DNA from 3 places in the Shewanella sp. BJSY2023SW005 genome. Region 3 is predicted to be linked to each of the others. Evidence: predicted binding sites of a transcription regulator. Region 3 holds the regulator's gene; each other region holds the start of a gene.
What was found. Region 3 encodes sigma-54, which starts transcription at its own class of promoters, with help from an activator protein. Its sites were predicted from a motif close to GTTGGCACGNNNNTNGNNT; they were not measured.
Positions count from the first base shown of each region.

Region 1: ACMHXI_RS19185 (TorF family putative porin) is a predicted target of sigma-54. The motif match lies at 3,506-3,524, and genes of this name have one in related genera.
Region 2: flgF (flagellar basal-body rod protein FlgF) is a predicted target of sigma-54. The motif match lies at 6,856-6,874, and genes of this name have one in related genera.

Region 1 covers NZ_JBKORJ010000061.1:15,256-26,036, forward strand. Annotated here, with positions in the region: partial or broken gene ACMHXI_RS19155 (GGDEF domain-containing protein) at 1-751, shown strand, start outside; gene ACMHXI_RS19160 (DUF3016 domain-containing protein) at 748-1,272, opposite strand; gene ACMHXI_RS19165 (hypothetical protein) at 1,555-1,860, shown strand; gene ACMHXI_RS19170 (DUF4240 domain-containing protein) at 1,867-2,376, opposite strand; gene ACMHXI_RS19175 (hypothetical protein) at 2,496-2,891, shown strand; gene ACMHXI_RS19180 (HU family DNA-binding protein) at 3,064-3,336, shown strand; gene ACMHXI_RS19185 (TorF family putative porin) at 3,604-4,296, shown strand; gene rimK (30S ribosomal protein S6--L-glutamate ligase) at 4,320-5,225, opposite strand; gene ACMHXI_RS19195 (putative bifunctional diguanylate cyclase/phosphodiesterase) at 5,307-7,034, opposite strand; gene ACMHXI_RS19200 (response regulator) at 7,047-7,478, opposite strand; gene ACMHXI_RS19205 (CHASE domain-containing protein) at 7,475-9,607, opposite strand; gene ACMHXI_RS19210 (PA3496 family putative envelope integrity protein) at 9,912-10,094, shown strand; gene ACMHXI_RS19215 (PDC sensor domain-containing protein) at 10,166-10,781, opposite strand, start outside.
Region 2 covers NZ_JBKORJ010000053.1:306,206-316,986, reverse strand. Annotated here, with positions in the region: gene ACMHXI_RS17250 (flagella synthesis protein FlgN) at 18-449, opposite strand; gene flgM (flagellar biosynthesis anti-sigma factor FlgM) at 449-769, opposite strand; gene flgA (flagellar basal body P-ring formation chaperone FlgA) at 840-1,547, opposite strand; gene ACMHXI_RS17235 (chemotaxis protein CheV) at 1,735-2,655, shown strand; gene ACMHXI_RS17230 (CheR family methyltransferase) at 2,800-3,633, shown strand; gene flgB (flagellar basal body rod protein FlgB) at 3,809-4,207, shown strand; gene flgC (flagellar basal body rod protein FlgC) at 4,210-4,626, shown strand; gene flgD (flagellar hook assembly protein FlgD) at 4,642-5,325, shown strand; gene flgE (flagellar hook protein FlgE) at 5,380-6,744, shown strand; gene flgF (flagellar basal-body rod protein FlgF) at 6,911-7,654, shown strand; gene flgG (flagellar basal-body rod protein FlgG) at 7,666-8,454, shown strand; gene flgH (flagellar basal body L-ring protein FlgH) at 8,467-9,141, shown strand; gene ACMHXI_RS17190 (flagellar basal body P-ring protein FlgI) at 9,152-10,243, shown strand; gene flgJ (flagellar assembly peptidoglycan hydrolase FlgJ) at 10,269-10,781, shown strand, end outside.
Region 3 covers NZ_JBKORJ010000023.1:29,048-39,828, forward strand. Annotated here, with positions in the region: gene ACMHXI_RS06285 (HPr family phosphocarrier protein) at 1-62, opposite strand, end outside; gene rapZ (RNase adapter RapZ) at 49-903, opposite strand; gene ptsN (PTS IIA-like nitrogen regulatory protein PtsN) at 900-1,343, opposite strand; gene hpf (ribosome hibernation promoting factor) at 1,346-1,633, opposite strand; gene ACMHXI_RS06305 (RNA polymerase factor sigma-54) at 1,665-3,128, opposite strand; gene lptB (LPS export ABC transporter ATP-binding protein) at 3,224-3,952, opposite strand; gene lptA (lipopolysaccharide transport periplasmic protein LptA) at 3,949-4,482, opposite strand; gene lptC (LPS export ABC transporter periplasmic protein LptC) at 4,469-5,029, opposite strand; gene kdsC (3-deoxy-manno-octulosonate-8-phosphatase KdsC) at 5,026-5,577, opposite strand; gene ACMHXI_RS06330 (KpsF/GutQ family sugar-phosphate isomerase) at 5,577-6,554, opposite strand; gene ACMHXI_RS06335 (calcium/sodium antiporter) at 6,585-7,547, opposite strand; gene mlaF (phospholipid ABC transporter ATP-binding protein MlaF) at 7,832-8,659, shown strand; gene mlaE (lipid asymmetry maintenance ABC transporter permease subunit MlaE) at 8,646-9,431, shown strand; gene mlaD (outer membrane lipid asymmetry maintenance protein MlaD) at 9,475-9,948, shown strand; gene ACMHXI_RS06355 (phospholipid-binding protein MlaC) at 9,959-10,615, shown strand; gene ACMHXI_RS06360 (lipid asymmetry maintenance protein MlaB) at 10,612-10,781, shown strand, end outside.

The DNA.
Region 1 (10,781 bases), on a different contig from region 3:
GAGCACCAAGCGGTCACAGAGCTCATGGACAAAGATGTGCTTATGGTCGATGCGGCCACGCCGCTGTCGCGGGTGAGTCAAAAACTCACCGCCAAGCCTGGTACCGAAATAGCGCAGGAATTCATTATTCTGCGTCAGGGCGACTTCATCGGTCTGGGCCACACCCGCGAGCTGCTGCAGCGCATCACTGAACACAGAATACAGACGGCGCGCCACGCCAACCCATTGACTGAATTGCCCCGGGAATGTGCCCATTCAGGAAGAGCTGCAACGGCTGCGCAAACTGCGACAGCATTTCTATCTGGCCTATTTTGAGCTATGCCATTTCAAACCCTATAACGACATCTACGGCTTCAGTCGCGGTGATGAAGTGATAAGGGCAGTCGCCGGCCTGCTCAGACAATACGGCAAGGCGCAATTTATCGGCCACGTGGGTGGGGATGATTTCGTAATGATAGGCACAAAGCCGCAACTGCTCGGGGTTTGTCAGCAAATATTGGCAGAGTTTGAACAGGGCAAGAGGCAGTTTTTCAGTGACGAGCACTGGCAAAGACAACACTTGTTTGCACAGGACAGACAAGGGCAGGAATGCCTTCAACCGCTACTGCGCCTCAGCGTCGGAATACTGCCACCGCCATTGAGTCTGGACGCCAGCGAGCATCAGTTGTCCCGCTTGTGTGCACTGGCAAAAAAACAGGCCAAGCACAGCACTCAAGGGCTGTGCTTGCTGAAGATGCCGAAGACGGCTTAGAGTTTAGGCTTGAGTGTTTTCTGGAACCAGTCTTTCAGCATTCTTTCTTCATAACGGAAGCTGTCGCTGTTAATTCTGTCTACATGGTCGAGAAACTGCATATCAGTCAGCTTTTCATCGCCGGCAACGACCACCTGATCGCCTTCCAACAAGCGATAACTGAAGCTTATCTTGGGCGGATAAACGTTCTTGACTACACGTATATCGTTGGCGGTAGCGCCAAAGGTAGGCCGCACATCGCCGGCCAAATCCACGTCTGTGACTGTCAGTTCCAGCTTTTGGTTGTCTTTTAGAGATGAGGAAACGTCTTTATCCAAGGCTTTGGTCAAGGTCTCGAACAGACGTTTTTCGTAACGGGATTGCAGCTCGCTGGCAGACTTGATGTCCCGAAAATCCTTGGGTGACTGCCACTCAATTTTTACCTTACCCGACTCGGTAACCGGGTTTTCATCGACCTTGTCGGCCGCCAGCGCCGAGCCAGAGGTCAGGGCTGCTGCAAGTAACAGATATCTGATTTTCATATCAGCCTCCTTTGGGAGCGAATGTCAGTATGCATTTGGTTCAAACTCAGAGTATAAAATTTAACCTGAATCCGGGCTTAACGCAAAACTAATATGCGAACATCATCCTGTTATAAGTGATTATTTTATTTTGTTATTTTTCATAGCCACCCACAAAAATGCGTTAACCTGAGTATCAATTTGTAGCAGCCCCAACAAGCTTTAACACAAGGCTGCTTGAGTCAGGCCCGAGGAAGTAATCTAATAGCAGTGCTAAAAAAACCAGTCACAACAGGAGTGCCAGTGAAATTCTCGCCGTCTTTGCTGATTACCTTGGGACTATTTACCGCCCTGGGAATTGTTCTCGTCGCCATCAATCAGGATGCCAAACCCAAGGGGCCGGAAACCTGGAGCGCCTTCATTTATACCCATGGCTTCGATTCGGGGCGTTATATCAAAGAGGACGATTTTGGCGACTATGCCAGCTGTAAGGCGTTTGCCATCGAGAAGTCCCAGGCCTCGGAGGGGGCACCTTGGGAGTGTGGCAGCTACTGCCGCTTCGACTCCCGCCGCCAAGGCTTTCAGTGCGAGCAGATGCGCAACGACTAAGCCTGCTTAGAAAGGGAAACGGGCGCTGAGCTTGGGGTAAAGCTTGCGCAATGCCTTGGGTTGATCGTTGAAACGTTTACCCTTGGGCTGACTCAGCCCCGAAGGCACAAAAGGCAACTCTTTCCCGGTACGGGTCTCGTATAGCTGGCCGGCCAGCAGATCTATCTCCTCAACAAAAGGATAAGCATAGCCATTCAGCTGCGGCCAAACATCCAGTTCCCCCAGCGAATCCGCTGCATTGCAGGCCGCCTGATAACGCTCCTTACCCAGAGTCACCAGGAAGTTGCGAAACTCGGCAAAACCATAATCTGAATCGACTCCGGCGATGATGTAAGCAGCTCCCCAGAGATCCCAGCTGTAACTCAGCCTGAGCTGCCGGGCAAAGTGTTTATCAAACTCTGCCAGCTCATCATCGCTAAGACCTTGCAGTTTTTCGGTCAAACGCGCCTGGAGTTGTTGTTGGTCCTGTTCTGGATAGTCGCGGCTGACCAGCTCCCAAAACTGCTCTTCTGTCATTGAGTGTTATCCTGCCAAAAATGTCGGCGGTTATTTTACCGCAAAAAGCGATTAAAATCCGGCTGGACTCCCCCCAGGGCTTTCCATAGACTTAGGCCAATTTCTCACAGGAGTCATTTATGTCCATTTCAAGACCAATACCATTGGTACTGCTTTGTATCCTCTACCTGGTACTGGCTGTGGTAGCACTGTGGCGCACCATCAGCACCGGCGCTGTGGATCTGTTTACCTTGGGAGTCATCCCTGTATTGGTAGGCATAGTAATGCGCACATCCTGGTCATTGTGGGCATTGCGTATCTATCTCTTTATTCAGACTCTGGGACTCATGGCATTTGCCACTACGGCTTTGGTTGCACTGCAGATTACGCCGCAGGATGTCAAACTGGAGCTGGCAGGGCGAAATATCCCCTTGCTGCCGCTGGCGGCTGTGTTGCTGGCCTTGCTGTTATTCCAGTATTGGGTGGCTTTTTCCGGCAGGACCAAGCGCTTTTTGCAGCAGGAAAAGTCTGACTAGATCGCACTGAATTTAAGGAAATCGGCGACCGGCTCACAATTTTGTGTCTTTTTGGTTAAAAAATAGCGGATAAAGCCCAAGAAGCCCGCTGAAAGGCCTTTTCAAGCCAAAAACCTTATGGCATGTTAGATGGGCAATAATAACTTATCGACGGAAAGAAGAGACGCTCCAGATGAACAAAACTGAACTGATCGCTAAAATGGCAGAACACGCCAACCTGTCCAAGGCAGAAGCTGCCCGCGCACTCAAGTCGTTCGAAGTAGCGGTGACCGATGCCATGAAAGAAGGAACTAAAATCTCCATCGTAGGCTTTGGCTCTTTCGAAACTTCAACCCGTGCAGCCCGCACTGGTCGTAACCCGCAAACCGGTAAAGAGATCCAAATCCCTGCCGCCACTATTCCCAAGTTCAAGGCCGGCAAGGCACTGCGTGACAGCGTCAACTAAGCCGCTTTTCACGGATGAAAGCGCCTCATATTGAGGCGTTTTTTTATTGCCTGAGGTTCCTAACACTCCATTGCACAAAAAAAGTGCAGCCCGCCCCAGCGAAATGCAACATTTCCTTAACCTACCTCACACTCAAAAGCTAACCACATGTATTTAATGCCTATTTAAACTTGGCACAGGATTCGCTCATTCCGCACAGACAATAACGAGTATCTGCACCGGTCAAGCTTGCCCGGCTCCAGAACCCAAACCATCGAGGGGATGAGAATGAAACACACCAAGTTTTCACTGTCAGTTATTGCAGGTCTGTTGTTGGTGGCCGGCGAAGCCCAGGCCGCTGTATCGGGGAATATAGGTGCCGCCTCCAACTATCTGTGGCGCGGCACCACCCAGACGGATGACTCTGTCGCCGTTCAAGGCGGTATAGACTATAGCCACGACTCGGGTTTTTACCTGGGAACCTGGGCCTCCAATGTCGACTTTGGTGACGATACCAGTTACGAGCTCGATTTTTACGGTGGTTACTCCGGCAGCATAGGCGAAGACTTTGGCTATGACATCAGCTATCTCTACTATGGCTACCCGGATGCCGAAGGCGATATCGACTTTGGTGAGCTGGCGCTGACTCTCAGCTGGAAGTGGTTTGAGTTGGGTTATGCCAAGGTGGTTAACGCCGGTGATGACGTGGCCGCTGCGCCACTGGATAACAAGGATTTGAGCTATATCCACGCCGGGTTCAGCTATCCCATCACGGAAACCGTGACGCTGACGGCACACTATGGTTATTCAGACGGTGATGTGGTGCAGAGTTGGTTCGGGGTTTCCGACTACGCCGACTACCACTTGGCCATCAGCAAGGAAACCGGCATAGGCTCAGTCTCCTTTATGGTGGCCGATACGGATCTGCCGGACGACGATGCCAAGATAGTGCTCAGCTATGTCTATGAGTTCGAATTCTAAGGATGGGAAAGCCCGAGGCGCAATCAGGCGATGACAGGACGATTGCGTTTACGGGCAGCAACCATTTTTTCGATATGCTCCACTATCGGCTCGGCCACCTTGATACCTGTGGTCAACTCTATACCTTCAATACCCGGAGCTGAATTGACTTCAAGCACCAAGGCGCCACGCTCGGAGCGAAGAATATCCACTCCGGCAACAGCCAGCCCCATCGCCTTGACCGCATCAATGGCTGTCTTGCGCTCCTGAGGGGTAATCTTGATTTTCTCGGCGCTGCCGCCCAAATGCAGATTGGAGCGAAAATCCCCCTCCGGGCCCTGACGTTTCATGGCCGCAACCACCTTGTCGCCCACCACAAAGCAGCGAATATCACTGCCGTTGGCTTCTTTGATATATTCCTGCACCAGAATATTGGCCTTAAGCCCCAGAAAGGCTTCAATAACGCTCTCGGCGGCCTTTTTGGTTTCGGCCAGCACCACGCCTATCCCCTGGGTGCCTTCCAAAAGCTTTATCACCAGCGGCGCACCACCCACCATGGCGATGAGATCAGGAATATCATCCGGCTTGCTGGCAAAACCTGTGACCGGCATACCCACCCCTTTACGGGAAAGCAACTGCAGTGCCCGCAGCTTATCCCTTGAGCGGGCTATGGAGATAGAGTCATTGGCAGCATACACCCCCATCATCTCGAACTGGCGCACCAGGGCACAGCCATAGAAAGTCACACTGGCATGGATCCTCGGGATAATGGCATCAAAACCGCTGAGTTCTTCACCTTCAAGATGGATACTGGGCTGCACCGAGTTGATGTTCATATAACAGTTGAGTGGATTGATCACCCTGGCCTGATGACCACGTCCCTCACAGGCTTCCACCAGCCGGCGGGTAGAATAGAGCTCGGGAAATTGAGAGAGAATACCGATTTTCATGTTTGAGTGATCCGCCAAAGAGTTATGGCCCAGCAAAAGAAGTGGCATCTTTGACTATCCCTTGCCAATAGGCAAGTAAAATCAAACATCCCCCTCGGCCAGCAAAGGTAAAATATGCTGGGTTTCAAAATCCTGGGGCTGAATTGGCCGACAATAGAGATACCCCTGCAGCAGGTTACAGCCCCGCTCACGGCAAAACTGCGCCTGCGCCTCGGTTTCTATGCCCTCGGCAACTGACACCACGTTAAAGCCGTTGGCAAAGTTGATCAAGGCCGACAACAGACGCTTGCCGCGTTCATCCTGTTCGACCGAAGCCACAAAACTCTTGTCGATTTTCAGCACATTGATGGGAAAGTACTTGATGTGTTCGAGGGATGAAAAGCCAGTGCCAAAATCATCCAGAGAGAAAACAACTCCCAGTGCAGCTATCCGCTCCAGTACCTTGGCCAGTTCCAGCGGTTCCTCTATCAAGGCATTTTCGGTGAGCTCCAACTCCAGCAGCGAAGCCGGTAGCCCGGTTTGCTGCAATACCCTGACTATGGTCTGATACAGGGTTTCACGAATGATCTGCGACGGTGACAGGTTAACCGCCACAGATAACTGCTTGCCTACCGGAGCGAGTATGGCGAGCCACTTGACGGTTTGCGCGCAGGCCTGTGCCAACACCCACTCGCCTATCTCATCTACCAGGCCTATCTCTTCGGCTATCGGCAGGAAACTGTCCGGCGCCAGCAGCCCATCTTCAGGATGTTGCCAGCGCAGCAAGGCCTCCATTCCCAACAGCTCGCCAGAAATCGCATCGAATTTCCCCTGATAAAAGACCCTGAATTCATCCCGCTCCAGCGCGGTTCTCAGGCCCATCTCGATGCGGTTGCGAAACCTGACTTCTCTGGCCAACTCTTCAGAATAGAACTGGATCTGGTTGCGGCCCACCTTCTTGGCGCGATACATGGCAATGTCGGCACACTTGAGCAGCTCAGAGCTGTCACAGACAGAATCGCTGTACACTGCAATGCCAATGCTGGCACCGATAAGCACATCATGTTCCCCCAGAGGGAAAGGCTCTTCAAAGGCCCTTTGCAGCCTGTTGGCCACCGCCATCGGGAAGTAACGATTCTCCGACTCGGTCACCAGCACTACAAATTCATCGCCGCCGAGACGGGCAATGAGATCCCCTTCCCTGAGCGCCGCACTGAGACGGTTGGCCACTTCCACCAGTAGGATATCCCCCACCTGGTGCCCTAAGGTGTCGTTGATACCCTTGAAATCATCCAGATCCAAGAGGATCACCGCCAGCATGTCCTGATGACGCTTGACCTGACTCAAGGTACGATTCAGGCAGAGCTCAAAACCGTAACGATTGACCAGCTTGGTCAGGGAATCATGTTCGGCCAGCTCTTTGAGTTTCTCGTGGCTTTGGCGCAATGCCAACGCCATGGAAGCCCTTTGCTTGGCATTGCGGATGGCACGGGTCAAGCGGCTGGTATTGACTTCATCCTTGAGCAGAAAATCCTGCGCCCCCAACTCGATGCAGCGCTGCGCCAGCTTGTCGTCTTCATAACGGGAGATCATCACTACCGCGGTTTGCTCTCCGGCCGATTCATTGAGGCGGCTCAATACTTCCAGGCCATTGGCATCGGGCAACATATAGTCGAGCAGTATGCCGTCGAAACGCTGCTGGCAGGCGAACTCCAAGCCACTCTGGGCACAGTTGGCCTCCATCACCTTGAACGCCAGTGACGATTGATCCAGGGCGCGGATGATAGCGGCTCTGTCTATCTCATCATCATCGATCAACAGCAGATTCATGCTTTCCATCCCTCAGGCTTCCGGCAACTCAACAATACGCCAATAGCTTTCCAGCATATTGAAAATATTATAAAAACCATCGCTTATTTCATGTTTGACCATATAGCCGGCCACATGATGCTTATAAGCCTCTACCTTGTCTTCATCGGCGCTTGAGGTGGTCAGCACAAAGACTACTGAGAGAGACAATGCAGGGTCATTGCGGATATGGCTGAGAAACTCCAAGCCATTCATCCGCGGCATATTGAGATCCAGTAAGATTAGATAAGGATGATGTACCCGACCATCATTCAGCATCTCCAAGGCCTCCAAACCATCTTTGGCTCTGACCAAGGGGTTCAGTAGTCTAAGCTGCCGCATTGCCCGTTGTACCGCCATGTAATCGACATCATCGTCATCGACCAACAGAATAGTGACTTCCTTATATCCGGCAGTTTGGCTCATGACTCCTCCTTGAAGTGCACCGGCCAGGTAAAGTAAAAGCTGCAACCACGCCCTTCCGATTTCACCCAGATCTTGCCGCCCATATTTTCCACCGACTTTTTCACCAAAGAGAGCCCCAGGCCACTGCCCTCTACCTCATCTCTAGGCTTAAGCGTTTGGAATATCGCGAAAATTTTATGATGAAACTTGGCCGCTATCCCAGGGCCGTCATCGGTAACACAGAAACAATAATAGTCGCCCTGGCGCTCGCTGCTGACGCTGAGTACCCCCTCCCCCTTGTCGTGGTGTTTGATGGCATTGCTGAACAGGTTTCTAAATACCAACTCCAGCGGCACCCTGGCCGTGGTCAGAACAGGCATTTCAGACAAGATAACCAGCTTGAACCCGGTTGGCGGAGCCACCAGGCTGAAGGTGTCCTGCAGCAACTGCTTGCTGTCCACTTCGGTCAACTCGGTATCTACCCTGCCTATGCGCGAGAAGGTCAGCAAGCCATCCAGTAAGAGAACCATCCGCTGAACCCGGCTCTTGATCAGGTGCAGATACTTCTGCACCTGTTCACTGCTGTTATCGCTGAGATCTTCTGCCAGCCACTCGGATAACTGCTCTATGCCCCGCAGCGGCGACTTAAGATCGTGAGAGGCTATATAGGCAAAACTGTCCAGCTCACGGTTTATTTTTTCCAACTCCTCTGTGTGACGAGCTTTCTCGGCTTCAATCCTTTTGCGATCCGATACATCATTGATAGTGGCCAAAATCGACTGGCCATTGGTGAAATGGATTGGGGTTAGCCCCACTTCGACCGCCACCAGAGAACCGTCTTTGGCTCGGCCGAACAGGTCATCACGCTGGGACATATTCTTGGCAATCGGCTGCTGCAGATAACCGCCCATGTGCCGATTGTGAGACTTATGCAGACTTTCCGGCAGCAGTATGTTCACGCTGCGGCCCAGTAGTTCGTCCCGGGCATAACCGAACAGTTGCTCAGTATGCGCATTGACCAGAGTGATGAGCCCATGGCCGTCAACCATGATCAGCGCCGACGGCGAGGCCTCTATAACCAAGCGGAAGCGTTTTTCATTGGCCAGTATCTCGTTGGCCAGCAAGCCTTCCTGATATCTGGCTCTGGCATTACTGAGCAGAAAATAGAGCAGCACCAAGATAAACAGCAGGCCTATGCCCAGCATCAATTTGCTTTGCAGTTTCTCGGTTTCAGTGACAAAACTCTTGTCAGCGCCGATTTGCAGCAACCATTGATGACCACCGACCTTGAGCGGCAACACATGATTGTAGGTTTTGGCAATCGGCCCCAGCTCCTCAGTGCTGTACAGCAACGAAGTGTCTGAGGGGGTGTCGCCATCAAAGATCTCTAGATTCAGGCTGGGAAACTTATCGGCCAAAATGCCTTGCATAAGGTTATTCATTCGAAAGGCGGCATAGACCACACCTGTAGCAGCCTTGGGGCCGGCAGAAGTTTCATCATAAAGCGCCAAATACATCAAGAAGCCGGCCTGAATATCCTGCTGGGTTTCCTGTACCAAGGTAATTTTGCCGGAGATCGCCGCCTCCCCTGTGTTGATGGCTCTATCTATTGCTTCTCGGCGAGTCGGTTCGGAATACATGTCATAACCAAATGCCCGCCGGTTACGCCAATCAAAGGGTTCCAAATAGATAATGGCCTGGTAGGTATCACGCTTACCAACTGGGTACACCCGATATTCTTCAAAACCTTCAGCCCTGATGGCCGCCTCATGGGCCGCCAGTTGCTCCGGGTGCAAAATAACGCTGTAGCCTATCCCCTGGATCCCGGGATAAAAGCTTTCCATCTTGGCGTTGGTCACATACTCATGCCACTCCTCACGAGTCACTCCATCGGATGCCATAAACAGGCCCACACCACCCCGCAACACCTGCTCATAGGTCAACAGACGATCTCTTATGGCATCTTTGACCAGCATGGCCTGATACTCAAAGCGCTCACGTCCGCGCTGCTCCGCATATTGATTGAACAGATACCAACCCAGGCAGGTGAACAGAAGCGCCACCAACATGATCAGCCAAACCGAGGCCGGAGTGGAAAAACCGAAGCTTTTTGCTGGGGAGGATGATGCGGTGAGACGATCGTCCTGGATCATAAACAGCCTAGTCCTTAGCCAATAAAGCGAATGCTATGAGGTTAATTCTGGTCAGGATCATGGAAAAAACAAGTCAAAAACAGCAAAAAATCCCCAAGTTTTAGGTCCTTGGAAAAGATCGTCAAAATGTTGTCTCGATCTCACTTCCTGTTGCGACTCAGTGCTAGATTTCAGTTTAACCAAGGCTAATATTGAGTAGAGGGACGGACAGAATCATTTGCTTTGTTAGACAAAAATTTTTGCTTTTCAGCCAATGCTTTTTTGGCTAGAAAATCCTTGGATAAACCGTGAGGAATTCGTTATGGCCCATATTGTTGAACTCGTGCCCAACGATGCTGAAATTGAAGCGATGACCACCCCAAAAAACCGTCAGGCCGAGAAGGCACTGCAGCACAAACGTCAGGTAAAACGCCGCTTGGAAGATTACCTGGAGCGCCTGGAACTCAGACGAGCCATGGGGCTCGATGATGACGATATGTTTTAGGGAAGGTGTGAACAAGCCCCATGTGCTCTGCGTCGGCTTTCAGATGTGGGAGGATGTCAGCAACATCCTCCTTATCCTTGCCGCCCCCGTAAAGACTGGGTTTGAATAAGCAGGGCCTCGGCTTTGGCTCCCAACCAGACGTATAATCCCAAAGCCACCAATAAACCAACCACTGCCAGCATCATCAAAATCGCTCCCTGAATATATTCCACCTGCCCGAGTGATGCCTTGAACATGGTCAGCAAGGCCTCAATAGAGATGGCGATCAATATGGTAGAAACAAAGCGGGTAATGGTGCGCCGGGTGGAGCTGTGGCGGAAGATGTCTTTATGCATCAACACCTCCTCTTCCAGTATGGTCTTGCCGAGATCGAATATCGCCAACGCCAGGGTGATATAGATGATGATCCCGAACGGCTTGAGTGAGTCATGAGCCAGCTGCGGCCCCTGCGCCAACAAGTGCCAGATATCCCTGGCCGAAATCAGCACCAGTACCCCAACTATAATGAATAACCCTGTTACCAGAGTGAGATAAACCGCCTTGAACAGTGGCGTCACCTTGCGCCTGTGACTGTCGCCCATCATAAATTCAATCAGCCGGGTCAGATTGATATCTACCACCACAAAGCCGCGACTGGCATCCAAACGACTCACTCCCAGGGACGCCGACAGACACAATTGCCCGGAC
Region 2 (10,781 bases), on a different contig from region 3:
CAGCAGTCGGGTCTTAATCAAGCCTTGAGATCGTTGCCCAGGGTGGCGATGGTTGAGGTTTTGCCCTTTCCATCATAGGTCAGGCTGGAGGCGTTACGGCTGACCTGCAGCGCTTGCGCCAGGCGATTGATACTGGCCATGCTCAGTTCTATCAGGCCGGCATTTTCCTGATTGCGCAGTTGGCAAGCAGCCAATAGTTCACGAGCTTCACTGACCTGTTCGGCCAATGGTGGCTGACTGAGTTTGGCTTGTTCAGGATGAGAGGAGAGCGCTTCATCCACCGCCTTGACCTCATTGAGCAGGTCGCCCTTGTCTTTGGCCAGTTGCAGCAGATTATCGGCATTGCGATCCAGCAGGGCGTTTTTTTCCTGCTCAATCAAGTTCAGCAGACGCTCGAGTTGAGTCGTCTGCTGTGCTATCAGGCTGGTGATATCCGGGGTATCAGGCATCAGGACCCTTTATTGAGTTCGTTCAGTTCTGATTCGAATTGAGATATGTTGGCTGCCAGTTTTTCCGGGTCAACCTTATATCTGCCTTCGGCGATCGCCAATTTAATTTCGGTGATCTTCTTTTGATCTATTTCCGGCAGGGAGGCCATTTTACTCTGTACTCCTTGCAGTTGCTGCGCCTGTTGTGACACCACAACAGAGTCAGCTTTCTGCGGAGCAGCACCTTGCTGAGCTGTTTGGCTGCTCTGAGCTGTGTTCTTGGGGACTGAACCTGTGTTCACCCTGGGTTGATTTTGCAGTTGTTTAATATCCATAGCCATCTCGGCTCCAGCCTTTTCTCTGATTACCTTGCTGTCTTATCGGCACCGCCAAGGGGAACTTTAGCATTTTTTACATTCGAACTTCCACTTCGCCCACATTGGTGACAGTAGCCTCCAACACTTTGTCTGAGCGAGTGTTTTTTACCCGAATCTGTTCCCCAAGGTTACCATCATGCAGGGCTTCACCAACAGTTTTTATTTGAAACTTCTCGTTACGGGCATAGATGGAGACTCTGTCACCTTTGCAGACAAAGCAGAGATTGGCGGCAAATACCGGATAGTCTTTGGCTATGCGCCGCTTGAGGCGGGTACCTGTGACTGTGGCTATATCGTCAAATTGCGCGCCGCGCAAACTGGTTTCATCTATGTAACGCAGCGCCAGATTTTCCGGCCCAAGCACAGTGCCCGGGGCCAGTGTCTGGGTAGCCACTACCACAGGGTAACTGATATCCACCCGCACCGAGACATAGATTTGCCACGGGTAGCTGAGCTCCGGACTGTTACAACCTATGCGTACCGTATTGTTGCGGCTTATCTCTCTGTCGCTGGCAAGTTCGGCCGTCAAAGGCGAATTGCATCTGGGGGGCGTGAGCCTGGAATCCAGCCGCTGCGGCGTGATGGTAATTTGAGCATTCTCGGCCGCCAGCACTTTTTTGGCAACTGCCTCTTTAGCCAGGCTTTCTACGGCCGATATACTGGGAACAAAGCTATTCTCTGCCGTCACCGCTGGGATGGGCATTAAAATTGTAGCCAAAATGTACGCAAAATTTACTTTCATAATGAACGGGCTAGCTTGTCTCGCCAGATTACACCTATACTTTCAATGATTCGCGGATCCCAGTGCTGGCTTCACCACAGGTTTAGTCAGAAATTTGACTGAGACCCAGTGTCTTGGACAAAGCAAATAGTATGCCTGTCTGCGTGACAGCAGGTATTTATCAATACAAAGACAACAAGGCAGCCTTATGTCGAGCATTCTTGAATCAGTCAACAAGCGCACTCAACTGGTCGGACAAAACCGTCTCGAACTTCTGTTGTTTAAACTCAACGGCAGGCAAAGGTTCGGGATCAACGTGTTCAAGGTTAAAGAGGTTCTACAGTGCCCACCGCTGACGGCACTGCCCAAGTTGAACTCCTTCGTTAAGGGCGTGGCCCATATTCGCGGCACCACAGTGTCGGTTATCGACCTCAGTGCGGCGACCGGCGGTAAACCCATAGATGATGTCAAGGATTGCTTCATCATTATTTCCGAGTACAACCGTAGCGTGCAGGGCTTCCTGGTGAAGTCTGTCGAGCGGATCATCAATATGAACTGGGAGTCCATCATGCCGCCTCCGGAAGGAGCAGGGCGATACTCCTACCTGACCGCGGTGACCGAAATCGAAGGTGAGTTGGTTGAAATTCTCGATGTTGAGAAAATTCTCGATGAAATTTCGCCGGTTAAGACAGACATCAGTCAGGAAATCGATGAATCTCTCACAATCGACAGAGAGCAGCACTATCATATTATGGTGATTGACGACTCTTCAGTGGCCCGTAAGCAGATCATTCGGGCGCTGTCTTCGTTGAACCTGCAGATAGATACTGCCAAAGATGGCCGGGAAGCGCTGGATAAGTTGAAAAGTATCGCGTCGGAGATGGACAATGTCGCCGATGAGATCCCGCTGATTATTTCAGATATTGAAATGCCGGAAATGGATGGCTACACCCTGACCGCCGAGATCCGTGATGATCCCAAGCTGAAACATATCAAGGTGGTGTTGCATACCTCGTTGAGTGGGGTGTTCAACCAGGCCATGGTGCAAAAAGTGGGCGCCAACGATTTTATTGCCAAGTTCAACCCCGATGAATTGGCATCGGCAGTTAACAAGCATCTGAGTTTATAGTCGCTGTCTGCTGTGGATTTTTATGACTATAGTGAGTTTGATGTCTTGTGTTGCAAATGGGGCTGGGGTATAACGCTGACCCAGTTTTTAAATGGCGCTGCATTGAGTTGCAGCGACGTTTTCACGGATAGTTAGGACACTAAGGTGCCAGATAAATCTCTCGCAGAAACTGAGTACAATCAATTCAGGCTGTTTCTTGAACAGCACAGTGGCATTGTATTGGGTGAGAACAAACAGTATTTGGTTCGCAGCCGTTTGGCGCCTTTGATGGGGAAATATGGCTTGCCATCCCTGTCGGACGTAGTTAAGCAGTCGATGCGGCCCACCGAGCGTCAGTTACGCGCTGAAGTCGTCGATGCCATGACCACCAACGAAACCCTCTGGTTTCGGGACAAGTATCCTTTTGACCTGCTCGGCAATACATTGTTGCCCGGTTATGCCAAGCTGGGGCGGCCGTTGAAGATTTGGTCGGCAGCCTGTTCATCCGGCCAGGAACCCTATTCACTGGCGATGACAGTGCTTGAATATCAGCAGCGTAAGCCGGGGGCTTTGCCGGGTGGCGCCATGATTCAGGCCACAGATTTGTCGCCGTCCATGCTGGAGCGTTGTAAAAACGCCGAGTACGATAAGCTGGCGTTGGCCCGCGGCCTGTCTGAAGAGCGCAAGCGTCAGTTTTTTGAAGCCCTGCCCAACGGCAATATGCGGGTTAAAGACAATGTGCGCCGTTTGGTGAGTTTTCGGGCCCACAACCTGCTTGAAAGCTACACCTTACTTGGCAAGTTCGACATCATCTTTTGCCGCAACGTGCTTATCTATTTTGCGCCGGAGGCAAAGGCAAAAATACTGCGGCAATTTGCTGCCGCCCTTAATCCCAAGGGGATACTGTTTTTGGGCGCCAGTGAATCGATTGCCGGGTTGACCGATGAATTCGACATGGTGCGCTGTAACCCAGGCATCTATTATCAAAAGAAAAATTAACCACCTAATCATTTGATTTTTAATTAGATAGTTTGAAAGGCTCGTCAACTTGGACGGGCCTTTTCTGTTTTACCTTTCACCCTAACGGCCATCATCTTCTTATCTGTTATCCTCCACTCTATATCTGGCACAAAGCTTGCTTTGTTTTTGTCGAGTCATTGGAGGAGGCGGTTTTATGGCGATCAGTTTCGATAAGGCCCTTGGAATACATCAATACACTCTGGGCATTCGCGCCCAGCGTGCCGAAGTGCTTGCCAGCAATATAGCCAATGCCGATACCCCACATTATAAGGCTCGGGATGTTGATTTTTCCTCGGCGTTGCAGGCGGCAAAAGGGCGGCAACAGGGGATGAGCATGGCGGCAACTTCTGAAAAGCATTTCGACCTCAAGGCGCTGACGGCCCAGCATGTGCAGTATCGGGTGCCGGATCAACCGGACACGGGTGACGGCAATACTGTCGATATGCAAAAAGAGCAGCAGGCCTTTGTGCAAAATGCGCTTGAATATCAGATGTCGCTTGGGTTCCTCGACGGTAAGTTCGCCGGGATGAAGAAGGCATTGAAAGGAGATTAATCATGAGCTTATACAATATCTTCAATGTTGCGGGGTCGGGAATGTCGGCGCAGTCTGTGCGCTTGAACACCACCGCCAGTAACATAGCCAACGCAGATTCCGTCTCTTCCAGTATCGATAAGACCTACAAGGCGCGGCATCCCATTTTTGAGGCCGAGCTGGCCAAGGCCAATGGTCAACAGCAGCAAGGCGCTGCGGTAAAGGTTAAGGGCATAGTGGAAAGCGATAAACCCTTGTTGAAAGAGTATTCGCCGGATCATCCCATGGCCGATGCCGATGGTTTTATCTACAAACCCAATGTCAATGTAGTGGAAGAGATGGCCGATATGATTTCCGCCTCCCGCTCCTATCAGATGAACGTCCAGGTGGCCGATGCAGCCAAGTCCATGCTGCAGCAGACCCTGAGAATGGGCAAATAAAGGGAGACATAGCCCATGAGTGTAAGTTCAGTTAACCCCTTCCTCGACAGCATAAGTGTCAAACGGGATTCGGAGACCAAGAAGAGTAACAATCAGCAGCTGACCCAGGAAGATTTCTTCTCGCTGCTGAGTAGGCAGTTGTCGATGCAGGATCCTTTCAAGCCTGTGGACAACGACCAGATGATTGCCCAGATGGCGTCGTTTTCTACCGTGGATGGTATCTCCAAGCTCAACGAGGAGATAGTGAACCTCAACACGGTAATGACCTCGAGTCAGGCATTACAGGCATCAGGCCTGGTGGGGCAGAAAGTGTTGATCCCGGCGGGCACCGGCTATGTTTCCGAGGAAGACCCGACCCTCAAAGGGGTGATCACATCGCCAGAGAAAATGCCTTCCATCAAGGTGACTGTTGAGGATGAAGCCGGCCAGGTAATCAAGACCTTTGATGTGGATGGCAGTGCCGGCGGCAACATAGACGTGGAATGGGACGGCTTGGATAAGGACGGTAAACCCGTTGAGGCCGGTATCTACACCATGAAGGCCAGCGGGGTTGTCGATGGCAAGTCCCAGGATCTTATTGTCAGTGCCTATGCCCACGTGACCAGTGTATCGCTCAACTCGGCCAGTGGCGCCGTGTTGAACCTAAGAGGTATTGGCGGGATCAGACTGGCCGACGTGCTGGCTGTTTCCGAAGTTTAATTCTGTTTCTGCCCCGGCTGCGCCGGACAGTATCTGAAAATCATGAGGTGAATTATGTCTTTTAACATTGCTCTGAGTGGGATTGCTGCGGCGCAGAAAGATCTCAATACCACAGCCAACAATATTGCCAACGTCAATACCGTCGGCTTTAAAGAATCCCGGGCCGAGTTTGCCGATGTTTACGCCAGCTCGATTTTCTCCAACGGCAGAACCACAGTGGGCGGCGGTGTGACCACCACTCAGGTGGCGCAGCAGTTCCACCAGGGTAACCTGAACTCCACCAACAATGCGTTGGATTTGGCGATCAACGGTGGCGGTTTCTTCGTGACCTCTCCCAATGTGGGCAGTCAGGATTACTCTTTCACCCGCGCCGGTGCCTTCAAGCGTGATGAAAACGGTTTCCTGGTCGATGCCGCAGGTAACTTCCTGCAGAGCTTCCCTGTCGATAAAGACGGCAACTCCACCTCTGTGAGTTTGACCACTACCAAGCCGGTGCAGATCCCGGATACTGCCGGTAGCCCGCAGAAGACCAATAATGTCGGCATCAGCATGAACCTGGATTCCACCCAGGCCACCAAAGATCCGGCGCTGTTTGACCCATCCAAGTCAGACACTTTCAACAACTCAACCGCAGTGACCATTTATGACTCCCTGGGTAACTCCCACACCTTGACCACCTATTTTGTGCGTCCGGACAATGGCGCCTACACGGGCGAGAGTAACTGGGTGGCTTACTATGCCATCGACGACAAGCCGGTTAATCTGGGCGGCGGCGCCGTTGGCAGCTATCAGACAGATACTGATGGTGACGGTAACCCGGATGGCACAGGCACAGCGCAAACTGCTGGTGGCTGGACTGGCGCCGTGCTCAAGTTCAACGATGTCGGCGGTTATATAGGTTCAGATCCGGCGGTGATCACCACAGAGCAGTTGGGTGTTGGCGGTGCCAATGTTCTCGGCCCTGCGGCGGACGGAACCCAGACAATAACCATAGACTTCAACAACCCGACCCAGTTCTCGGAAAAGTTCAACGCCACTGAATTGACGCAGGATGGGGTGACTGTGGGTCGTCTGACCAATGTGGAAGTGGGTACAGACGGGTTGATCTCAGCCAAGTACAGCAATGGCTCGACCGTGCCTTTGGCGCGGGTGGCACTGGCGCGTTTCTCCAATGAACAGGGTCTGAGCCAGGTAGGTAACACCTCCTGGAAAGCGAGCCTGGACTCAGGTGCAGCGCTGGCCGGTGAGGCCAACAGTGGCGTGTTCGGCAGTATCCGTTCCTCAACGCTGGAACAGGCCAACGTCGACCTGACCACTGAGCTAGTGGACCTGATTTCGGCTCAGCGTAACTTCCAGGCCAACTCCCGTACTCTGGAAGTGAACAATACACTGCAGCAGACAGTACTGCAGATCCGCTAATGCTTCCAGCGCAAGACATTGCCGCTACGGCAATGTCTTGCCGCTTCTCCCTGTACACACTCCCAAGTCACTGAAGTTCTTCTGTTGTCACTGCGCTCGATTGCTCATTTTATTGGCACGATGTTTGCTTTTACCTGAATAGGTAAAAAGATTGACGGAGCAGCAGGTGGACAAACTTCTCTATGTCGCCATGACTGGCGCCAAACAAAACATGAATGCGCTGGCGGTTCGGGGTAACAACCTGGCCAATGCCAACACAGATGGTTTCAAGTCAGACATGGCTCAGGCCCGTGCGATGCAAGCCTTCGGTGAAGGATTGCCGACCCGGGTGTTTGCCATGACAGAGTCGCCCTCGGCTAACTTTCAGTCCGGCCCTATCAAATCGACCGGGCGGGATCTGGACATAGCCATCAAAGATCAAGGCTGGATTGCGGTGCAGGCAGCCGATGGCAGCGAGGCCTACACCCGCTCCGGCAGTCTGAGTTTTGACACCACAGGTTTACTGCGTAACGACAGGGGCAACCCGGTAATGGGCGATAACGGCCCGATAGTGCTGCCGTTGCCGATAGACAAAATCCAGATTGCCACCGACGGCACCATCTCCATTCGTCCCCAGGGCGCAACCGCCGAGGTGATTGAAGAGGTGGGCCGCATCAAGCTGGTCAACCCGGGCAATCAGAACCTGATGCGCGGTGAAGATGGCTTGTTCCGCACTCTGGACGGCAATCCGGCCGCCGCCGATCCCTTTGTGAATGTGGAAAGTGGCGCTGTGGAAGGCAGCAATGTCAATGCCGTGGATGAAATGGTCAACCTGATTGAGCTGCAACGTCAGTTTGAGCTGCAGGTAAAAATGATGAAAACCGCAGAAGAGAACGACAAGTCGTCCGCTTCATTGATGCGCATTAGCTAGGAGTAATTGATATGCATCCCGCGTTATGGATAAGTAAGACTGGGCTAGATGCCCAGCAAACAGACATCTCGGTGATTTCAAATAACGTCGCTAATGCCAGCACCATAGGCTACAAAAAGGGCCGGGCGATATTTGAAGACTTACTGTATCAGACGGTCAATCAGGCCGGTGGTATCAGTGCTTCCAACACCAAGCTGCCCAATGGCCTTAACCTGGGCGCAGGTACCAAGGTAGTGGCCACCCAGAAGATTTTCTCCCAGGGGAATCTGCAAACCACAGATAACGCGCTGGACATGATGATTGAAGGCCCGGGATTCTTTGAAATCCAACTGCCGGACGGCACCACTGCCTACACTCGCAACGGCCAGTTCACTCTGGATGATACCGGCCAGATAGTGACATCCGGCGCCGGCTATGTGCTGCAGCCTGCCATTACCATTCCGGACGATGCCACCAGTATTACCGTTTCCGCCGAAGGTGAAGTGTCGGTTAAAACCCCGGGCGCCGCCGAAAACCAGGTGGTGGGCCAGCTGACCATCTCTGATTTCATCAATCCGTCCGGCCTGGATCCCATAGGGCAAAACCTCTATCTGGAGACGGGCGCCAGCGGTACCCCAATTCAGGGCACGGCTTCGCTTGACGGTTTGGGCTCCATTCGTCAGGGCTCGCTGGAAACCTCCAACGTTAACGTGACCGAAGAGCTGGTTAACCTGATTGAGAGTCAGCGGATCTACGAAATGAACTCCAAAGTCATTTCGGCCGTAGACCAGATGCTGGCCTACGTGAACCAGAATCTGTGATGAGGTGATGTGATGAAACCCTTGTTCCTTATCATTCCGGCTTTGTTTCTGGGGGCTTGCACTGCTACCCAGAATAAACCCATAGCCGATGATCCCTATTATGCGCCTGTGTATCCCGAAGCACCGCCGACCCGGATAGCGCCGACCGGCTCTATTTATCAGGATAGCCAGGCGTCTTCGCTTTACTCGGATCTGCGGGCGCACAGGGTAGGGGACATCATCACTGTGGTGCTGGTGGAGTCGACCCAGGCGAAGAAAAGCGTCGGTAACAAGATCAAGAAAGGCTCGGACATGTCGGTGAACCCGCTCTATATGGGCGGCAGCAATGTCACCATCAAGGGCAATCCGCTGGATTTCCGTTACGGCGACAGCATGGATACCAATCGTGAGGCCGATGCCGATCAGAGCAACAGTCTCTCCGGGCAGATCTCGGCCAATGTGATGCAGGTGCTGGGCAATGGCAACCTGGTTATTCGCGGTGAAAAGTGGATCACCATCAATAATGGCGACGAGTTTATCCGGGTAACCGGCATTATTCGACCGCAGGATATTACTCCCGAGAACACCATAGATTCGCCCAAAGTCGCCAATGCCCGTATTCAATACAGCGGTACCGGCACCTTTGCCGATTCGCAAAAGGTGGGCTGGCTGAGCCAGTTCTTCCTCTCTGACTGGTGGCCTTTCTGAGGATAAGCTCATGAAAATCAAATTAATCATGGCACTTGCCTGTTTGCTGGTTTCCCTGCCTGGACAGGCCGAGCGCATCAAGGATATCGCCGATATCCAAGGGGTCAGGGATAACCAGTTGATAGGCTACGGTCTGGTGGTCGGTTTGCCGGGCACCGGGGAGAAGACCCGTTACACGGAGCAGACCTTCAAGACCATGTTGAAGAATTTCGGCATCAATTTGCCGGATAACTTCAGGCCCAAGATCAAGAATATTGCCGTGGTGGCAGTGCATGCCGATATGCCACCCTTTATCAAGCCGGGACAAACCCTGGATGTGACGGTATCGAGCCTGGGTGAAGCCAAGAGCCTGCGCGGCGGTACTTTGCTGCAGACTTTCCTTAAAGGGGTGGACGGCAATGTTTACGCCATCGCCCAGGGCAGTCTGGTGGTCAGCGGTTTCAGCGCCGAGGGGCTTGATGGCTCCAAGGTGATCCAGAACACGCCAACCGTGGGCCGCATTCCCAACGGCGGCATAGTCGAGCGTGAAGTGGCCAGCCCTTTCGGTAATGGCGATCACCTGACTTTTAACCTGCACAGAGCCGATTTCTCCACCGCCAAGCGCACCGCCGATGCCATTAATGGCTTACTCGGCCCGGGTATGGCACGGGCGCTTGATGCTTCATCCATTCAGGTCAGTGCCCCCAGAGATGTGTCGCAGCGGGTATCGTTTCTGGCCACCCTGGAAAATATTCAGGTTGAGCCTGCCGATGAATCGGCCAAGGTGATAGTCAACTCCCGCACCGGCACCATAGTGGTCGGCAAGGACGTAAAACTCCTGCCGGCGGCTGTGACCCATGGCGGCCTTACCGTCACCATTGCCGAAGCGACTCAGGTTTCTCAGCCCAACGCCCTGGCTGGTGGCCAAACCGCAGTGACCAGCAACAGCACCATAGATGTGGCTCAGGACAATAGACGTATGTTTATGTTCAACCCGGGCACTTCCCTCGATGAGTTGGTGCGGGCGGTGAATATGGTCGGCGCAGCGCCATCGGATGTGTTGGCCATCCTCGAAGCCTTAAAAATGGCAGGGGCTTTGCATGGTGAACTCATCATCATCTGATTAATGGCACATTGGTTTATCGACTATGAACAAAATGGCTGATGCTTCGCAATTTCTGGATCTCGGTGGGCTGGACAAGCTCAGAGCCCAGGCGCAGCAGGATCAAAAGGCGGCGCTCAAGGAAGTCGCGCAGCAGTTTGAAGGCATCTTTGTGCAGATGTTGATGAAAAGCATGCGTGATGCCAATGCGATATTTGAATCCGACAGCCCGATGAACAGCCAGTACACCAAGTTCTACGAGCAGATGCACGATCAGCAGATGTCGGTGGAGCTGTCCTCCAAAGGCATGTTGGGGCTGGCGGATCTCATGGTGCAGCAGTTGTCACCTGAAAACTCGGACATTACCCCGTCCTCAGTGCTCCGCGGTGATGTCGATAACCGCAGCGTCGCGGCCTTAAACGGCGGCCAGACGGAGAAGATATCCGGTGTTGAAGCTGCAGCGGCCAAAGCATCCGCGCTGCCAAGCAATGACAGCCTGCAGCAGGTCTTGAGCGGCAAAGTATTGCCGTCATGGCGGCAGGCGCGGCCGGCAATTGGC
Region 3 (10,781 bases):
GCGGCGCGGGCATGCAGGCCCAGCTTATTGACTATGGTGACTTCCCGTTCAACCTTTGCCATTACTCAGCTCCCGGTGACGGGCCTGTACCTTGTGTTTGCTGTTGCCAAAACGCTTGGCGAGCTGCTCAGCGACATAGACAGATCTATGCTGGCCGCCGGTGCAGCCTATGGCTATGGTGAGGTAACTGCGGTTGTTGCGTTCCAGGTGCGGCAGCCAAGTTTCCAATAGATTTTCTATCTGCCAGATAAACTTGTTCACCAGTGGCTGGCGGCTGAGAAACTCCTGCACAGCTTCATCCAGCCCGGTCAGTGGCCTGAGCGCCGGCTCCCAGTGAGGGTTGGGCAGAAAGCGCACATCAAACATGAAGTCGGCTTCCTGAGGCATACCATGCTTAAAGCCGAACGACTCGAAGTTGATCACCAGCTCTTTATCGACACTGCCAAGCAGAATTTCCCGCACTGTGTCACTGAGTTCATAGATGTTCAGCGCCGAGGTGTCTATGTAGTGATCCACCAGTTTCGACATGGGTTCCAGCAGCTTGCCTTCGAGCTTGATGGCATCCTGTAGTGAGACTTTGCTCTTGGACAGGGGGTGCAGTCTGCGGGTTTCGCTGTAGCGCTTCAGCAGCACTTTATCGGAGGCGTTGAGGAAGAAGCTGGTCAGTTGGGTGTTTTCCGGCAAGGCCGCCAACTGTTGTTCCAGCACCTTTTCCTGATCCGGCATATTGCGCACATCTATGCTGATGGCGACCAGATCATTGCTGCCACGGAGGTTTTCCAACAGGCTGCCAATCATGGGCAGGGGGAGATTATCCACACAGTAGTAACCCAGGTCTTCGAGTACCCTGAGGGCAACGGATTTTCCGGAACCGGAGCGGCCTGAGACTATGGCGAGTTTCATCCTGTGATCACCTGATAGAGTTCTGTTTCGTCGCTGGATTTTCGCAACTGCTTGAGTATCGCCTTATCGCTGAGCTTTTCAGCCATGGCGGATAGGGTACTCAGGTGTTGCTGACATTGATCTGCGGGCACCAGGAGGGCGAACAGTATGTCCACCGGCTGGTTGTCTATGGCATCGAAGGCGATAGGCTCTTCGCATTTGACCAGCACGGCAATCGGCTCTGTAATGTCCGGTAGTCTGCCATGCGGAATCGCAATACCATTACCTATACCTGTGCTCCCCATCTTTTCGCGGGCCAAAAGGCTTTCAAAAATCGCTTGAGAGGAAAGGGTGGGGTACTGGGCGCTAGCGAGATCGCTAATCAGCTCCAGTACCTTTTTCTTACTGCCCGGAGTGGCACAGGTAGTGCACTCCGGCCGCAGGATGGTACTCAGTTCCATCGTTAGTGTTTTGTCAGCTTTTCTTTGTGTTTAATGACCTGACGATCCAATTTATCAATCAGAACGTCGATGGCGGCATACATGTCGGCATGTTCAGAAGTTGCATAGACTTCGCCGCCTGTGAGGTGGATCTTGGCTTCGGCTATCTGTTGCAGTTTTTGTACATTGAGCACAACGTGCACATTATTGATCTGTTCGAAATGGCGTTCAAGTTTAGAAAACTTACTTTCCACGTAGTCACGCAGTGAGTCGGTGATCTCGATATGATGTCCTGTCAGGTTGATTTGCATAGAAAGATTCCTCCAATTTCCAACTGTGGATTTATAAACTCTTACGCTGGTTCGACGGTGGTATCATCATAGCCTCGCGATACTTGGCTATGGTGCGTCTTGCAACGTTGATTCCCTGTTCTGCCAGAAGTTGCGCCATCTTGCTGTCGCTCAAAGGCTTCTTCTGGTTTTCCGCTGCCACGAGCTTCTTGATAAAAGCCCTGATCGCCGTGGAAGAGCATTCTCCGCCATCTTCGGTGCCGACATGGCTGGAGAAGAAGTACTTCAATTCAAATATTCCCCTAGGGGTATGCATATACTTTTGAGTGGTGACCCTGGAGATGGTCGATTCATGCATCTCGACCGCCTCGGCAATATCGTTGAGCACCATGGGTTTCATGGCCTCTTCACCATATTCAAAAAATCCCTGCTGGAACTGCACTATACAGTTGGCCACCTTGAGCAGGGTGTCGTTGCGGCTCTCCAGGCTCTTGATAAACCATTTGGCTTCCTGAAGATGACCACGAATAAACTGGCTGTCTGATTGACTGCGGGCGCTACGGGCCATGGCAGCATACTGCTGATTGATCCCGAGTTTGGGCATACAGTCCGGGTTGAGTTCTACTACCCAGCGGCCGTTTTTCTTCCAGACACTGACATCAGGGATCACATATTCCTCGTCCATCGGCTGCACCAGCAAGCCGGGGCGGGGATTGAGACTCTGGATAAGGTTGATGGCGTCACGCAGTTGATCTTCCTTGAGCTTGGTCTTGCGCATCAGGGTGCGGAAGTCACGGGCGGCAATGAGATCCAGATGTTCGTCAATCAACAAGCGGGCGTCGGCCAGATGTGGGGTGTCGGTGTTGAACTGTTGCAACTGGATCAGCAGGCATTCGCGCAGATCTCTGGAGGCGATGCCGACAGGGTCAAAGTGCTGGATCCGCTTGAGTACTGCCTCGACTTCATCGAGCTCAATCTCAGGGTTGCCCATGGCTTCGAGGATCTCCTCTGTGCTCTGGGTCAGATAGCCCTGCTCGTCGATGGCATCAATAATGGCGGTGGCAATGGCGTCGTCGGTATCGGAAAACGGGGTCAGGTTCTTCTGCCATTCCAGATGTTCATAGAGACCTTCGCTGGTTTCACCCTGGAAGGGCATATCATCTTCACGGCCCATGGCCGGCCCTGAGGCGCTGGCGGCGGTAAAGACTTCGTCCCAGGTGGTATCCATAGGCAGCTCATCCGGCATAGACTCATTGTTCAATGCCTCTGAGGTTTCTACCGTGGAACCATCTTCCTGCTTGGCGCTCAACTCGCCGGCGTCGTTTTCCTTGTGGTTGTCGTCGATAGCGTCATCCTGGTTGTCCTCGGCCATTTCCAACAGAGGGTTGGCTTCCAAGGCTTCCTGGATTTCCTGCTGCAGCTCAAGGGACGACAGTTGCAGCAGGCGAATAGCCTGTTGCAACTGAGGTGTCATGGTCAACTGTTGACCCAGTTTGAGCTGGAGTGACGCTTTCATTATACCGCTAATCCCTACTCGTTATTTTTCAAGGAAAAAATTCAATAATAACAAACTATAATACCCGGAATTGCCACCGGATGACATGATCCTAACTATAGCCTGAATTGTTCGCCTAAGTACACAGCACGCACTTGCTGGTTGTCCAAGATTTCAGCGGGTGTGCCCTCGGCGATCAACTGCCCATGGCTGACTATGTAGGCTCGCTCACAAACGTCGAGTGTTTCGCGAACATTGTGGTCTGTGATCAGCACCCCCAAACCGCGGGACTTAAGCTGTTCGATGATTTTCTTGATATCGATAACTGAGATGGGATCCACACCGGCGAACGGCTCATCCAGCAAAATGAACTGTGGATTGGCGGCCAATGCCCGGGCGATTTCCACCCGGCGGCGTTCGCCGCCGGAGAGGGACATCCCCAGGCTGTCACGTATGTGGGTAATATGGAATTCTTCCAGCAACTGTTCGAGTTGTTCCTCGCGCTCGTCGCTGTTGAGTTCTTTGCGGGTTTGCAGCACGGCCATGATGTTGTCATGCACCGACAGCTTGCGGAAAATACTGGCTTCCTGTGGCAGGTAGCCTATGCCTTTACGGGCTCGCAGGTGCATGGGATCCAGGGTCAGCTCGTCGTCGTCAATGAAGATACGGCCCTTGTCACTCTGTACCAGCCCAACCACCATGTAGAAGGTGGTGGTCTTGCCAGCCCCGTTGGGGCCCAGCAGCCCCACGATTTGGCCGGTATTGACCGACAGGCTGACGTCTTTGACGACGTTGCGTTTCTTGTAACTCTTTGCCAGATTCTGTGCCGTCAGGGTGCTGGTCATTGCGGCTCCTGCTGCTGTTCTTTCTTGTTGAGATCCTGATAGTTTTCCGGCTGGATAACAGTGGTTACCCTGTCTTGGCCTTTGCCGCTGCTTTCCGCTTCCAGCTGCTGCTTGTTGATGTCGTAGACTATCTTCTCGGCGGTTACTTCGCTGCCGTCTTGTTCTACTTTGGCCTGGCCCAGCAGGGTCATGATACGACTGTCTATGTTGTAGTGGATCTCTTTGGCCTTGGCACTGGCCAGACGGCCGTCTTCCAGTTTCTGGGTATAGGTAGCGGGTGAGCCCTTGGCCACCAGGATCCGCTCGCCACTCTTGTCTTCTGTGTAAGCCGTGAGTTCATCGGCCAGCAGTTTCAAACTGCCCTGGGTGACTGTGACAGGCCCGCCGTATACCACACGCTTGTTTTTGATATCGGCAAACTGATTGGCGGCGCTGATCTCCACTTTTTGCAGCAGATCTTCTTCAATGGCCACTGCCGACAGGCTTGTGATGCACAAGAGGGCACCGATAAAAAGCTTACTTGGTTTCATAGGTTCCTTTCACCTGACTGGTCAGCTTCACTTGCTGAGCATTGAGATCGGCGTACAGGCCGGATCCCTTGATATTAAAGTCTTTGCCTTCGATCAGGATCTCGCGATCTGAGGTCATGATCATGGTGTCCAGATCCAGCTCCACATAACTGGTTTTCAGGCTCTGGATCGGTTCATTGGGGCTAATGGCGTCGATGATAACATTATTTTCAAGTACAACTCGGTTACTCTTGCGATTGAGCCTGCCCTCGTTGGCAGACAGACGCCACTGTGCCTCGCCCTTGTCCGGATAGACCAGATAAACCGGTTGGTTGAAGAAGGTCTTTTCACTGGCTTCATAATGTTCCATGTGCGCTGCGGCGACCCTACTGGCGACATTGCCCTGCTCATCAAAGTTGACCGAGCGCAGGTCATCGGCGACAAAGTCAGGCCGCACCACATCCACAGGCGCCTCACTCTGTTGAGCGTTACGCTTGTTCTGCACCTGCCAGTAAAGGATAAGTGCAGTGGAGAAAAACAAAATAATGGCCAGGGTGACCCTATTCATATACTCATTCCGTGGGCATTTTCAAATTTGTCCTGACTGAGCAGGATAAGATCCGCCAGCTCCCGGAGTGCACCATGGCCGCCGGCAATCTGAGTGACCATGTGGCAGTGCTGCCTTACCCAAGGATGGCCATCGGCTACGCAAACCGCCAGCCCAACTTGCTTCATCACCGGCAAGTCGACAATGTCGTCACCTATATAGGCCACTTGTTCAGGCTCGAGGTCATAGTGATTAAGCAGCGCCTCATAGGGCTCCAGCTTGTTGTCTATGCCTTGATAAATCTTGTCTACCCCCAGGGCCGTCATGCGGTTTTCGACTATCTGGGACTTGCGGCCGGTGATCACCGCCACCTGAATGCCGCAGGACAGCAGCGAGCGCACCCCATAGCCATCGCGGGTATGGAAGGCCTTCAGCTCTTCGCCGCTGTTGCTCATATAGATGCGGCCATCGGAGAAGACACCGTCGACATCACAGATAAGCAGTTTGATTTTGGCGGCTCTTTGCCAGTTATCTTCGCTTATGGGCCCGTAAAAACCTTGATGACTCATCAGATAACCCCCGCCTTGACCATATCCAGCATATTGAGTGCTCCAATCGGCTCATTGGCGCCATTGATGACAATAAGACCGTTGATGTCATTCTCGTCCATCACCTTCAGCGCCTGCGCCGCGAGGATATTGTCACCACTGGTGATGCAATCACGGGTCATGACGTCGCTGATTTTTGTAGTACGCAGGTTGACTCCGGCGTCTATGACACGTCTCAAATCACCATCGGTGAAGATACCCACGAGTTGCTTCTGCTGATTGACCACGGCGGTCATACCCAGGCCCTTCTTGGAGATCTCATAGAGGGCGTCGGTTATACAGATATCTTCTGTGACCAGCGGCAGTTCTTCGCCTTTGTGCATTACATCACTGACCTTGAGCAGCAGCTTGCGTCCTAAAGCGCCGCCGGGATGCGACAGGGCAAAGTCATCTTTGGTAAAGCCCTTGGCTTGCAGTAGCGCGACCGCCAGGGCATCACCCATCACCAGGGTGGCCGTGGTACTGGAGGTCGGCGCCAGCCCCAAGGGGCAGGCTTCTTCTGGCACCTTGATGCACAGATGCAGTTGTGCCAGCTTGGCCATGGTGGATTCGGGCTTGCCTGTCATGGAGATCATAGGGATCCCCTGGCGCTTGATGACGGGCATCAGGGTCAGAATTTCGCTGGACTCTCCCGAGTTGGAGATAGCCAATACGATATCGTTTTCACTCAACACCCCAAGGTCGCCGTGGCTGGCTTCGCCCGGGTGAACGAAGAATGCCGGGGTGCCCGTGCTGGCGAGGGTGGCAGAAATCTTGTTGCCTATATGGCCCGATTTCCCCATCCCCATCACTATCACCTTGCCGCTGCAGTTGAGGATCAGTTCGCAGGCTTGGGCGAATTCGGGGGAATCAACAAACTGGTACAGGTTGTCCAGTGCTTGTTTCTCGATATCTATTACTCTGCGGCCCCATTGGCGCAGTTGCTTAGCTTCTGCCATAGTTGTCTCTCGTCTTTTTGCCCTTCATCGCTAGTGGGATTGAAACAGGCTGTATTGATAGCCGATGAAGCTTATCAGTAGTAAGGCACCGTGCCAGCGTTTGAGTTCACGTTGTTTGCCTGTGCTCAGCACCAGAAGTGCCAGGGCACAACTGGTGCCCAAAACCATATAAAAGTCGCGTCCGGTCGCCGCGGCATCGATTACGCCCGGGGCGATAAGGCCGGGTATTGCCAGTACCGCCAGTATGTTAAACAGATTGGAGCCGACAATATTGCCTATGGCCAGGTCGTCCTCTTTCTTGAGCACACCGGCCACACAGGCCGCCAGTTCCGGCAGGCTGGTGCCTACGGCAATGATGGTTAGACCGATAACCAGATCAGACAGTCCAAAAGACTTGGCGATGCCTACGGCACCGTCCACCATCCAATCCGCCGACAGCGGCAAGAGTACCAAGCCTATTATCAACCATAGTACCGCCTTGGCAGTGGGCACATCTTTGGGGATCTCGGCATCAGCTTCGTCGGCGAGTGGATCCTTGGTCTTATTGGTCAGCGCATGCCAGATAAGATAGCCCATCAGGCCGAAGAACAGCGCCAGTAAAATAACCCCTTCGCTGCGGCTAAGATACTCATCGTGCAGGAAGTAACCCGCCAGCACTGTGGCACCCAGCATCATGGGGATCTCCCGCTTCAGGGTCCTGGAGCTGACGGCAATAGCCCCAAGCAGAGCGGTCAACCCCAGGATCAAGCTGACATTGGCGACATTGGAGCCCAGCACATTACCCACGGCCGTGTCCGGCATGCCGGCCATGGAGGCGCTGGCGGCGACGAACATCTCAGGGGCCGAACTGCCCATGGCCACTATGGTCAGTCCTATCAACATGGGGGGTAACCCCAGGTTACGGGCAAAAGCCCCGGCACCATAAACGAATTTATCGGCACTCCAGACCAGGACGGACAAGCCGGCGAGCAGCAAGAAAATATTGAATAACATGCAGTAAACAAAGCTACGGATTCTGGCGTGCATTTTCGCCGTATTTGCTACAAATTGAAAGTATCACGGCGCGATACTATTGATTCAGTTGTGTGCTTATCCTCAATTGCGTACAATTTATCGCTTATCTTTGGCTTGGCCATACGGGTTACCGGGCGCCATTCAGCGTCAATTCAGTAAGTCTGCGGCAGTATCAAGCCTTATAACGGCGGGCCTTATGTGCCATGGTGCTACAGCTGCGCCGTAACTTGAATTCCACTAGACAAGGTCTCCATTTCATTTTGATGCCGGAATCCAGCAAGCAGCAAAATCCTTCTCCCCTGGTCGAGGTCAACAATCTCGGCTTCAGTCGTGGCTCGAGGGTGATTTATGAGCAGATAAGCCTCACGATTCCCAGAGGTAAAGTTACTGCCATCATGGGGCCCAGCGGCATAGGCAAGACCACGCTGCTGAAGCTCATTGGTGGGCAGTTGACTCCGGATCACGGCCAGGTGCTGTTCGATGGTCAGGACATTCATAAGCTGAGCCGCCACGAGCTGTTTGAAGCCCGTAAGCGGATGAGCATGTTGTTCCAGAGCGGTGCCCTGTTCACCGATATGAATGTGTTCGATAACGTGGCTTTTGCACTCAGGGAGCACTCAGGGCTGCCGGAAGCTATCATCCGCCGCATAGTGTTAATGAAGCTTGAAGCCGTAGGACTTCGCGGCGCGGCGCAGTTGATGCCAAGCGAACTTTCCGGCGGTATGCAGCGCCGGGCAGCCTTGGCCCGCGCCATAGCACTCGAGCCGGAAATGGTGCTGTATGACGAGCCCTTTGCCGGTCAGGATCCCATCTCCATGGGAGTGCTGGTGAAGCTGATTAAAGAGCTGTCCGATGCTTTGAATCTCACCTCTGTGGTGGTTTCCCACGATGTCAGTGAAGTGCTGAGTATTGCCGACTATGTGTATGTGATCGCCGATAAGCGCATCATAGCCCAAGGTTCACCGGCCGAGCTTAAGCAGGCCGACAATCCACAGCTAAGGCAGTTTATCGACGGTATGCCGGACGGCCCCGTGCCTTTCCACTATCCGGCGCAGGATTATCAGAAGGAGTTGCTCGGTGAGCTTGACTGATTCGATAGCCAATCTTGGCCGCAATGCGCTGAGTCTGGTGACAGGGCTCGGCAAGGCGGGGGTGATGCTTTGGGGCGCCCTGATGCAGCTGCCACGGCCACGTAAAGGCTTGCCACTGCTGATAAAACAGGTTTACGTCGTCGGCGTGCAGTCCATGGTGATCATTTTGGTTTCCGGACTGTTTATCGGCATGGTGCTGGCGCTGCAGGGCTACAACATCCTGGTGGACTTTGGCACCGAAGAGAGCCTGGGCCCCATGGTAGCGTTGAGCTTGCTCAGGGAGCTTGGCCCTGTGGTCACCGCCTTGCTGTTTGCCGGCCGCGCCGGTTCGGCCCTGACCGCTGAACTGGGGTTGATGAAATCCACAGAGCAGCTCTCCAGTTTGGAGATGATGGCGATAGATCCGCTGCGGCAGGTGATTGCGCCGCGCTTCTGGGCCGGGGTGATCAGCATGCCGTTGTTGGCCTTGATGTTTACCACTGTGGGTATCTATGGCGGTTATCTGGTCGGGGTCGAATGGAAAGGCATAGACAATGGCGCCTTCTGGTCGATTCTGCAGGCCGCGGTGGAATGGCGGCAGGACATAGTCAACTGCCTGATTAAAAGTTTTGTTTTTGCCATAGTGGTGACCTGGATAGCTCTCTATCGTGGTTATCAGGTGGTGCCTAATCCGGAAGGGATTAGCCGCGCGACCACCCAGACTGTGGTGCAGTCCAGCCTGGCAGTATTGGCGCTGGACTTCTTATTGACGGCGCTGATGTTTGCCCGCTGATTTTGGCGCCGGCGCATAATGGATGATTAACTCTGGTGACTCTATGTTGACACGAAAAATTGAATTTATGGTGGGACTCTTCCTATTGGCGGGTCTGGCAGCTTTTCTGCTGCTGGTATACAAGGTGGCCAATGTGGAGGTGCAGTCCTCTAGCAATACTTACACTCTGACGGCCAAGTTCAGTAATATTGGCGGCCTTAAAGTACGCTCACCGGTAAAAGTTGGCGGCGTGGTTGTCGGTCGGGTCAGTAAGATCACCCTGGATCCCAAGCAGATGGTGCCAGTGGTGACTTTGACCATGGACAAGCGTTACGACCAGTTTCCCGAAACCAGCAGCCTGGCTATCTTGACCTCGGGCTTGCTGGGTGAGCAGTTCCTCGGCCTGACACCAGGGTTTATGGATGACGATATCGCGATTTTGCAAGATGGTGATCGCATCGATGATACCCGTTCGGCGCTGGTGCTGGAGGATCTGATCGGACAGTTTTTATATAGCATGGGTTCAAAGGACAACTAGGAGCACTGAGATGTTTAAAGGGATAATCCGTAATCTGTTGGCCGTCGCCTGTCTGGCGTCTGCAACTGTGGCACAGGCGGCCGATATCGATACCAGCAACCCTTATATCATGGTGGAGCAGGTTGCCGACAAGACATTCGATCGCTTCCATCAGGACAAGAGCATCATCGACAGCAATCCGGATCACCTCAAGGTGATTGTTCAAGAGGAGCTGATGCCTTATGTGGATTACAAGTACGCGGCTTACAAGGTGATGGGCCAATACCTGCAGCAAACCACCAAAGAGCAGCGTGATGCCTTTGTTGATGCTTTTGAGGGCTACCTGGTTTCCACCTATGCCCAGGCTTTTACCGAGTACACCAATCAGAAAGTGGAATTTGGCCGCGCCATCGACTTCAGCCAGGAAAAGATAGTCGAGGTGAATGTACAGATCATTGAAGCGGGTCGTCCGCCCATCAAATTGCAGTTCAAGGCGCGTCGTTTGAAGGACGACAGCTGGAAGGCCTTCGACCTGGTTGCCGAAGGTGTCAGCCTGCTGGCCTCCAAGCAATCGGAAGTCACTACACTCATTCGTCAAAAGGGCATAGATGCCGTGATTGAGATGCTTAAAGAGCGTACTCAGGCTCACGTGGATCCCAATGGCCCTAAAGGCAAGGATGCGCTATGAAGCTGGAGCCACAGGGCGATAGCTGCAAATTGAGCGGGCGTTTGACTCAAGAAGAGGTCGCCCGCTTGTGGAAGACGCGCAAGACACTGCTGCCGGATGATGTGCGCCGGTTGGAACTCAGCGAGCTGACATACTCGGACAGTGCCGGCATGGCGTTTCTAATGGA